DNA from 3 places in the Methylovorus sp. SPW-M1 genome. Region 2 is predicted to be linked to each of the others. Evidence: riboswitches for the same ligand, from Rfam matches in the RefSeq annotation. Region 2 holds a riboswitch; each other region holds the start of a gene.
What was found. Region 2 has a riboswitch for cobalamin ahead of ACWWD9_RS13595 (TonB-dependent receptor domain-containing protein). Riboswitches for the same ligand answer to the same signal wherever they lie in the genome.
Positions count from the first base shown of each region.

Region 1: linked by a shared signal. The riboswitch ahead of ACWWD9_RS04365 (TonB-dependent receptor) and the one ahead of ACWWD9_RS13595 (TonB-dependent receptor domain-containing protein) in region 2 are both predicted to bind cobalamin.
Region 3: linked by a shared signal. The riboswitch ahead of ACWWD9_RS08665 (ribonucleoside-diphosphate reductase subunit alpha) and the one ahead of ACWWD9_RS13595 (TonB-dependent receptor domain-containing protein) in region 2 are both predicted to bind cobalamin.

Region 1 covers NZ_CM132626.1:927,248-930,521, reverse strand. Annotated here, with positions in the region: gene ACWWD9_RS04375 (patatin-like phospholipase family protein) at 1-591, shown strand, start outside; gene ACWWD9_RS04370 (hypothetical protein) at 623-1,111, opposite strand; cobalamin riboswitch at 1,303-1,498, shown strand; gene ACWWD9_RS04365 (TonB-dependent receptor) at 1,615-3,274, shown strand, end outside.
Region 2 covers NZ_CM132626.1:2,853,112-2,856,385, forward strand. Annotated here, with positions in the region: gene ACWWD9_RS13585 (TonB-dependent receptor) at 1-612, shown strand, start outside; gene ACWWD9_RS13590 (hypothetical protein) at 731-1,294, shown strand; cobalamin riboswitch at 1,468-1,674, shown strand; gene ACWWD9_RS13595 (TonB-dependent receptor domain-containing protein) at 1,782-3,274, shown strand, end outside.
Region 3 covers NZ_CM132626.1:1,843,144-1,846,417, reverse strand. Annotated here, with positions in the region: gene metE (5-methyltetrahydropteroyltriglutamate--homocysteine S-methyltransferase) at 1-190, shown strand, start outside; gene ACWWD9_RS08670 (EamA family transporter) at 279-1,151, opposite strand; cobalamin riboswitch at 1,365-1,621, shown strand; gene ACWWD9_RS08665 (ribonucleoside-diphosphate reductase subunit alpha) at 1,766-3,274, shown strand, end outside.

The DNA.
Region 1 (3,274 bases), 1.0 Mb from region 2:
GCGCTGCAGGACTGCCTGACCAACACCCTGATCACCAGCTATGACCTGCAAAACCGCGAGCCTATCTTTTTCAAGAGCTGGAAAGACGAACACAAACCGCTGCTGCTTAAGCACGTGGCGCGTGCCACATCAGCCGCGCCTACCTATTTTGAACCGACTCAGATCGAGGTGGCGGGCTCGCTGAAAACTCTGGTGGATGGTGGCGTATTTATCAATTCGCCCTCGGTATCGGCCTATGCCGAAGCCAAACGCATTTTCCCGGATGAAACCGAGTTTCTGCTGGTCTCGCTAGGCACTGGCGAGCTGATCAGGCCGATTACCTTTGATGAGGCGAAAGACTGGGGCAAGGCTGGCTGGGTGCTACCGCTGTTGAGTTGCATGTTTGATGGAGTGGCCGATGCCGCCAATTATCAGATGCAGATGATACTGGGCGACCATTACTACCGGCTGCAAACGGAATTGAGCATCGCCTCGGATGACATGGATAACGCCACCAAGGGCAATATTGAAAACCTGAAAGCGGAAGCTAAAAAACTGATCAAAGCCAACAAGGCCACGCTGGAGAAGATCTATCAGGCGCTGGCGCGCTAAGCGCTGCCATCGTCACCATGCAATATCCCGGCTAACTGCACAAGCGGGACAGAGAATCAAAATCAAAAGCCTGCCCGCTGATGCTCTTCTGAAATACATCCTGCTGCTGAATCCGCTGCGGGGTGTTGAAAGTCGCGCTATTCAGCTTGTCGATAAAGCCATCGTCCACCAGCATGGCACAAGCCAGGCTGCGGGAGTATTCCGACTTCAACACGGACAGCATCTGGGCATGCTCAAAATCAAACTCCACGATCTTTTGCAGCGATTTCGCATAGGTCGTTCTGACCGAAACCACCTGCGGCAAGCTGGAGGATTGCGCAATCAGCGGCTCAATATCATCGCGTATGCCATCCCGGTTTTTGTCTGGCCCCGAGAGTGGGCTGGTCTTGACCTCAGTATGCAACAAGGCAGCCGCCCAGCCGGGCAGTTTGTCGCAGGCCGATAGCGTCAACAGGAGTCCGGCAGCGCCAAATAGCGGCACCAGCCGGGCAAGCTTCGCGGATATAAACAGAAGGTTCATGCGCCCAATAATTAAGAGAGTTTCACGAGCTGAAAGGCCTCATGCAGCCAGATCAAGACTTATGCAGAAAGTATACAGCCCATGCAAAATCCGTCGATCCAGGGGTGACAGAATTGTCACCTTCTCCTGCCAAAGGCCCACTGCGCGCACCTCTTAACATTTCTTAATACTTATTCAAGCTTCCCCTTTATAATCTATGCACACTGCCAGGTGCCTGCCCTCTCGCTCGAGGGGAAAGGTGAAACGGGAAACAGGTGAAATGCCTGTGCTGCCCCCGCAACGGTAAGCGAGTATGGATGTGCCATCGACGCCACTGGGCCTTGTGCCTGGGAAGGCGGTGCATCAAGCCTCGCGAGCCCGGAGACCGGCCTGCCAGTCACGAAGGAACTACCGCGGGGCGCGGTGTTTGGGCAAGGCTGGTCAGCCATCTCATACTCTGGCTCTGTGGTTTTTCCATGATGAATCGGCATGCGGGGTCGCATGCGAACATTTAGGAAACGCCCATGAAACGTACTGCCATGGCGAGCCTGACCGGCTTGCTTTTTTCTTTGTCCGCTTACGCTGAAGATATTCAGCCGCTGGAAGAAGTCGAAGTATCCGCACAAAGCCTCAAACCCGAATCCCGCCTCAAACAGCCACTTTCCACCGGCAGCCGCCTCGGCCTGACGCCATTTGAAACGCCCGCCAGCATTGAGGCCGTGGATGCCGACACCATACGCCGCCGCGGCGATACCAGTATCCGTGAAGCCATATCACGCAGCACCGGTATCAGCGACATCAGCAATCTCGGCGTGGGCAATGCCTATTCAGCGCGCGGCTTTAGTGGCAATGATTCCATCGGTCAGGCAGAAGATGGCGTACGGCTCTTGACCGCCGCCAGCACGATCACGTTTCCCTCCGACACCTGGGGCTATGAACGCATCGAGGTGCTGCGCGGGCCAGCTTCGGTGTTGTTTGGCACCGGCACCGTAGGTGGCATCATCAACAGCATACGCAAGGCGCCGAGCCGGGATGCTTCATTTGAAGCACTGACCGGCTGGGGCAGCCGCGGCGAATACCGCGCTGGCGTGGGAGGCACCGGGGCCGTGGGCGAGATAGGCGCATTCCGCATTGATGCCTCCGCCACCGGCGGCAATGGCTATGTGGACCGTGGCGAGCATCAGAGCCGCAAGCTCATGAGCGGCCTGCAACTGGTGCCCAGCGATCATCTGCGCGTCGATTTCACCTTTGATCATAGCGAAGACTCCCCGACCACATACACCGGCATCCCTTTGCGCGATGGCCGCATCGACAGCAGCCTGCGCAAGCAGAATTACAACGTGCAAGACAGTGCCATGGATTTTGCCGATGACCGCCTGCGCGCCAAGGTGGAATGGGATATTTCAGATAGCCTGAAACTCACCAACATCAGCTACTGGTTTAACAGCCGCCGCCACTGGCGCAACCTGGAATACTATGCTCTCGATAGTGCCAGCAATACCGTAACGCGATCTGGCTATACCGAGATCAAACACCAGCTCAAGCAGCTGGGCAACCGCCTTGAACTGGCCAGCGTGGCCGATGCCTTCGGCCACAAGAACCGCTGGGTCATGGGCTGGGAAACCACGCGCGTGGATCTGCGTTATATCGACAACTTTTATGATGGCACGGATGGAAGTAACACCGTGCCGGCCAAGGGTTTTGCGCCGGGTTACTACTCCGATGCCGCGCTGGACCCGACCATCCCCGAATTCAAGGCACGCACCTTGCAAAACGCGCTGTTTGTGGAAGATGCGCTGGACCTGACCGAGCAGCTGAAGCTCACCGCAGGCTTGCGCCAGGACTGGATCAATGTCGATCATCAGAACTTGATCACCGGCGCTTCGTTCGACAAGGATTACTCGCCCTTTTCCTATCGCCTGGGCACGGTGTTCACCGCTACTCCTGGCCTGGCCGTGTATGGGCAATACAGCCAGGGCTCGGACCCGGTATCATCCATCGTCTCCTTACGTCCCGGCAGCAAAGCCTACAAGCTGACCACCGCCAAGCAGGCCGAAGTCGGCATCAAGCACATGCTGGATCAGGGCAAAGGCGAAGTGACGCTGGCGCTGTACCACATCGCCAAGGACGACATCCTGACACGCGACCCTGCCGATCAGCGGCTGACAGTGCAAGGCGGCAAGC
Region 2 (3,274 bases):
AAAGCAAAAACCCTGAACATTGGATTCAATCATGTTGTATCTCAAAATCGTCTCAAACTAACAGTATTCAAATCGTGGTTACATGATGAAATTTACTATTTCAATACTGGGGATTTCAATACAAGCTTCAATACGAATATTGATAAATCCCACAAATACGGCGTGGAATTGCAAGACCAATACAAAATCACTGAAAACGCCACTACCTCGATTATTTACACATATACCCGAGCCGTCATTGACCGGGAAAATGAGGGCGATGGAGCATTTAATGGCAATGATTTACCTGGCGTTGCCAAGCACAGCATTGTCGGAAATATCGGATATCGCTTTTGGGACAATGCTTATGTAAACCTTAGCCAGGTATGGAGAGCTCCTTCCTACGCTCTCAATGACTTCAGAAATAATTTTATACATAAGCAAACTAGTTACCAATCAACCAATCTTGCCGCGTCTTATGCATTTTCAAAATTTCAGGTATTTACTTCTATCAATAATATTTTTGAACATAAAAATGCGATACAAGTAGGCGATGATAGTCCGACCATCGGTAGCATTTACCCTGTTGACTTTTCAAGGACCTGGCGCATCGGCATGAAAATAGACCTCTAGCCTAATACACTATAAAGCCGCAATCTCACAAAGGGATAGCGGCTTTTTTACGTTTGGAAAATTTATTTAAACGGTTACAATCCAAGACACTAAGCAAGCACAACGGAGTTTTGACGAAATGCCGCAGCACAACAAGCAGTCTTTCTGGGTGGGCGCTATCCTGATTCTCTTGATCATCGCCACTCGCACCCAGCATTTCGGCAATGATGTTTACCTGCCGGACGCCACGCTGGCGGTGCTGTTCATGGGCGGCTTGCTGATTACGAACACCAGCTGGCTGGGGCTGGCGCTGATTGCGGCATTTGGCATGGATGGGTATGCCATGGGCTGGCAAGGCGTGTCGGATTACTGCATGTCGCCTGGTTACTGGGGCCTGATTCCCACCTATGGCTTGGTATGGGGCGCGGGACGGTTACTGGCGGATAGTGACAAGCCATTTTCCATCTTGCCATTTGCCTTGTTTGCCTGGGGCTCTACCAGCATTGCTTTTGTGGTATCCAATGCCTTCTGGTTTGCGTTTTCAGACAAAGTGGATAGCCTGACCATTACCGAATTTAGCGTCCGCGTAGCCAAGTATTACATGCCCTATGTAGGCTACGCGTTGATGTATGTGGCGATTGGTTGGCTGGCAGCCCGTTTATTCAAATTGCGTATCGCCGCTCCCAGCCGCATATCGCTTTAATCTTTGTCGGGTAGCGTGGTAGCCCACGTCAGCCGCATCAACATTCTCAGCCCGGCAATCTGCTGGGCTGCATGCAAGCTTGCAAAAATTGTATCTCCAGGCGCCTAACATTCGTTCCTCGCTTTTCCTCAACCACATTTCCCCGCCTGTTTATTTTCGGCGACATCGCATATAATCCACGCAGTTGTTCAGGTGCCGAAGTCGCTATTCTGCGATGAGGTGAAACTGGGAAACAGGTGCGTTTTCACAAACAAACCCTGTGCTGCCCCCGCAACGGTAATTACGTGTGGTTGATCCTACACGCCACTGTGGCATAGCCATGGGAAGGCGGATTAACAAAACGTATGAGCCCGGAGACCGGCCTGATGATTCAAGGGATTGCTGCGGGGTTGCAGCGTCACCAGACTCTCTTCAGCTGTTCTCCACTCTGTCTTGATTACCACGCCACAGGCGCAAGCGTTGCCGGGAACAGCATAAGGAAAATTCCATGCTTCACCGTTCTGCACTCGCCATCGCGCTTGCGCCTTTGTTTGCGCATTCATTCAATTCACTGGCGGCCGATACCACGCTGTCAGACATCGTCGTCACCGCCGCCCGCACCGAACAAAAAGTCAGCGATGCGCTGGGCGATATTTCCGTCATTACCCAGGATCAGATTCAGAAAGCCGGTCAGACGACGCTGGTGCAACTGCTCGCCATGCAACCCGGCGTGCAGATCGTACAGAATGGCGGCACTGGCAAATCTGCTGATATCTTTATCCGTGGTGCCAACGCCACACATACGCTAGTGTTGATAGACGGCCTGCGCGTCAGCTCCGCCACCACTGGCACCACAGCGCTTGAAAATATTCCGCTCGACCAGATTGAGCGCGTGGAAATCCTGCGCGGCCCCGCGAGCAGTTTATATGGCGCTGATGCAATTGGCGGCGTTATCCAGATTTTTACCAAGAGCGGCAAAGGCAAACCGCGCCTGAATGCGAGCGTGGGCCTGGGCACCTATGGCAGCAGCAGCGCCTCGGCAGGCGTCGCCGGGCGTGTAGAAAACACCAGTTTCAGCGTGCAGGCGGGAACCAGTTCCACCAATGGCGTCTCTGCCATTGCCAATAAAACATTAAGAAATTACAACCCGGATGACGATGGCTATAACAACAGAAATGTGTCATTGAAGCTGGCTCAGCATTTCACCGAGAACCATGAGCTCGGCATCCAGGGCTGGCTGAATGAGGGCACCAACCATTACGATGGTGGCAATACTAGTCCAGCAGCAAACCCAACAAACCGCTTTGATTATTATGGCAACCGCCGCCAGACTCTGATCTCGGTTTACAGCAAAAATCAGTTCACAGAAAACTGGATGAGCAATTTCAGCGTCGGCCAGAGTGAGGACAATCTGGAGTCATTCAGCCCCAACACGGCCAATACCCTGAAAGTCCGCTCACTGATCAAGACCACGCAAACCCAATACAGCTGGCAAAACGACATCACGACAGATTTGGGCTTGTTTACGCTGGGCTCTGAGCGGCGCGAACAGAAGGTTGATGGAACGACCAAATTTGCCAAGGATGAACGCAACATTCAATCCTATCTGCTGGGCTGGCAATACAAGCTCGGGAGCCACCAGTTCCAGGCCAACAGTCGCCTCGACCAGAACTCGCAGTTTGGCGACAAAACCACCGGCAGCCTTGGGTATGCTTACCAGATTAATCCGCAATGGCGCGCCCATGCGCTATACGGGACGGCATTTAATGCACCAACCTTTAATCAGCTTTATAGCCCCTTGCAAGGTAGATACATAGGTAATCCCAACCTCAAACCGGAAGAAGCCGAAAATGGCGAGATTGGCCTGCAATTTAGCCAGGGTGGCCAGCGTATCAGCGCCATCTATTACAAAAATAAGGTGGATAACCTGATCATCACGCCATCGGTGGGCACAACTACTCCACCCATCAACGTCAATAAAGCCGATCTCAAAGGCCTGAC
Region 3 (3,274 bases), 1.0 Mb from region 2:
GCCGAGTGTGGATGCCATGACCGCCTTGCTGAAGCGTGCGATTGAGGTGATCCCGGTAGAGCGCTTGTGGGTGAATCCGGATTGCGGCCTTAAAACCCGCGGCTGGCCGGAAACCATTGCCGCCCTGCAACACATGGTCGCCGCGGCACGTCAGCTCCGCCACGAGAAGCTCAATCACAAGGCGGCGTGATCTCGGGATTATCGCTCGTGTAACCCTTGCCAGCGGCCCACGTATCAATGCATGCGTGGGCCGTTGGCATTTTTAATGCCCGGCTTGGTCAGGCGCTAATCACCAGCAGGCTACCCAGCATCATGACGATGGCGGCGATCAGCTTGCGCAGAATGTCTTTTTCCTTGAACACCTGATAGCCCACCAGCACCTGCAACACCATGCTCATCTGAAACAGCGCCAGCGTGTACGCCACCAGCATGTGCGACAGCAGCACCAGCGTGCAGTACTGCATGATGAAAATCATGACGCCTATGCTGGCAATCGTGGGCAAATGCGACAGCGAGGTTTTGGTGCTTTCTTTAACACTGGCGGGTATAAACAGCAGATTCGCCAGCATCACCAGCGGCAAGCCCAGCAGCGACCAGAACACCAGCGTGGCCAGCGGCCCGCCATCCGTCACCGCGTTTTTCAGGAACAGCGTGCCGATGGAAAACAGCAATATGGACAGAAAACGCGCCTGCACGCCGCGCTCCTTCAGCAACAGCAGCATGCGGTTGGCCTCGCGCTGACCGTTGGCAGGCATCAGAAAGAAACTGCCCACCACAATGATGGCCACGCCTGCAAAGCCCTGCAGGGTAGGCACCTCGCCCAGAAACACAATGGCGAGCAGCATGGAAATCACCACCTTGTAAGCATTCAGCGGCCCAAACACCGACAGATCGGTTTTGGCGAGCGACATCACCATGAACATCCAGCCACCCACATCCAGCACGGCTGCCAGCAAGACATTCACCCAGAACGCCTGCGGCAGAGCGACGGCATGCACCACAGGCACCAACGGCAGCGCCAGCACGCTCAGCACCACATAGCTGGTCGCCACCATGAAGAAGGGGTGCAGCGGATGCTGCGACAGTTTTTTCTGATAGACATTGGCGAGGATGGAAAACACCAGCCTGCCAAATACGAACGCGATTTCCACGAACAACAACTTTCTTTTTTTGGGGGATGAAATGCCGGGGAGGGCAACAACCGACATTATGCGGGCGGATGTCATGCGATTGAAATATTTGTCGCCCGGGCCTGCGCCATCAGGCGTTTTAGCTTGCGGCGATAGCTTGATTCCGCACAGAGTACATAGGGCGTTATGCCCATATTTTGTATTTCCCTGTTGACGATACCACTCCCTATTGTGTTACATTGCCAGCACTACGGTCCTCAAGGTTTGATTCAAACCGCGAGTTAAAAGGGAATCCGGTGCGTGTGTCTGCAGAATATTTCTCGCCGATATGCAACGCCGGGGCTGCCCCCGCAACTGTAACCAGCCATCGGGCTGACGTCATGTCAGTCTGGTAGCGCAAGGCATCTGAAGCCACTGAACCTGCCGGGGTTCGGGAAGGCGCCAAGCGTAAGGCCGGGAGCCAGGAGACCTGCCGTGGATTTTTTCAACGCGTTTGAGGCGGGGTGTCCTCGGCAGATGGAAGGTTTGCGCCTTCTCCCTTGCTGGTCCTGGTGGTGGATGTACAGCGGCAATGCAATGTCATTGCGCCTGCGTACGTCGGTTGCCGACTCCCGCTCCTGATAGGAGCCAAGTAGATGGATGATATCAATACCGCGCAGCCGGTTTTAAATGCTGCACTCCCCAGTTTGCAAGTCATACGCCGTGATGGCGCGGCCGTGCCGTTTGCCGCCGACAAGATTTCCATTGCGCTGACCAAGGCATTTTTGGCGGTGGCGGGCGAGCACTCGACTATTTCCAGCCATATGCGCACCGAGGTGCAGGCGCTGACCGATACCGTGGTGGCTGCCCTGGTGCGCCGCAAGCCAGCCGGTGGCTCCATCCACATTGAAGACATACAGGATCAGGTAGAGCTGGCGCTGATGCGCTCCGGCGAGCATGACGTGGCACGCGCCTATGTGCTGTACCGCGAGAAGCGCGCCGCCGAGCGCGCCGCCCAGCAAGCGCCTGCGCCCACACTGCATGTGCTGCAGGATGGCAAGCGCGTGCCGCTGGATCAGCAGTTGCTGCTCAGCATGGTGACCGAGGCCTGCGTGAATCTGGGTGATGCCGTGCAGCCCACCGTGATTGTGGAGCAGGCCATGCGTGACCTGTACGACGGCATGCCGTTTGACGAAGTGCGCCGCGCGCTGATTCTCTCCGCACGCAGCCTGATCGAGCGCGAGCCTGCCTATAACTACGTCACCGCCCGTTTGCAGCTGGACCTGGTGCGTGCCGAGGTGCTGGGCGAAGCCGTGAGCCATACCGCCATGGCGCAGCGCTATGCCGAATATTTTCCGCAATACATCAAGACCGGCATTGCCGCCGAATTGCTGGATGAACGCCTGGCGCAGTTTGATCTCAGCCGTCTTGCCAGCGTACTGGTGGCCGACCGCGATCTGCAGTTTGGCTACCTGGGTTTGCAGACGCTGTATGACCGCTACTTTTTGCATATTGAAGAGCGCCGCATTGAGCTGCCGCAGGTGTTTTTCATGCGCGTGGCCATGGGCCTGGCGATCAACGAGATTGACCGCGAAAGCCGCGCCATCGAGTTTTACCATGTGCTGTCCAGCTTTGATTTCATGAGCTCCACCCCAACCTTGTTTAACAGCGGCACGCGCCATTCGCAGCTGTCGTCGTGCTACCTCACCACCGTGAGCGATGATCTGGATGGCATTTACCAGGCGATCAAGGAAAACGCGCTGCTGCAAAAATTTGCCGGTGGCCTGGGCAACGACTGGACGCCAGTGCGGGCGCTGGGCTCGCGCATCAAGGGCACCAATGGCAAAAGCCAGGGCGTGATTCCTTTCCTGAAAGTCGTCAACGATACCGCCGTGGCGGTGAATCAGGGCGGCAAGCGCAAGGGCGCGGTGTGTGGCTATCTGGAAAGCTGGCATCTGGACCTGGAGGAGTTTCTGGACCTGCGCAAGAACACCGGCGACGACCGCCGCCGCACGCACGACATGAACACCGCCAACTGGATTCCTGACCTCTTTATGCAGCGCGTGCAGGCCAATGCGGACTGGACGCTGTTCTCACCATCCGATGTGCCGGATCTGCATGATCTGTATGGCAAGGCTTTCGAGACGGCCTATACCAACTACGAG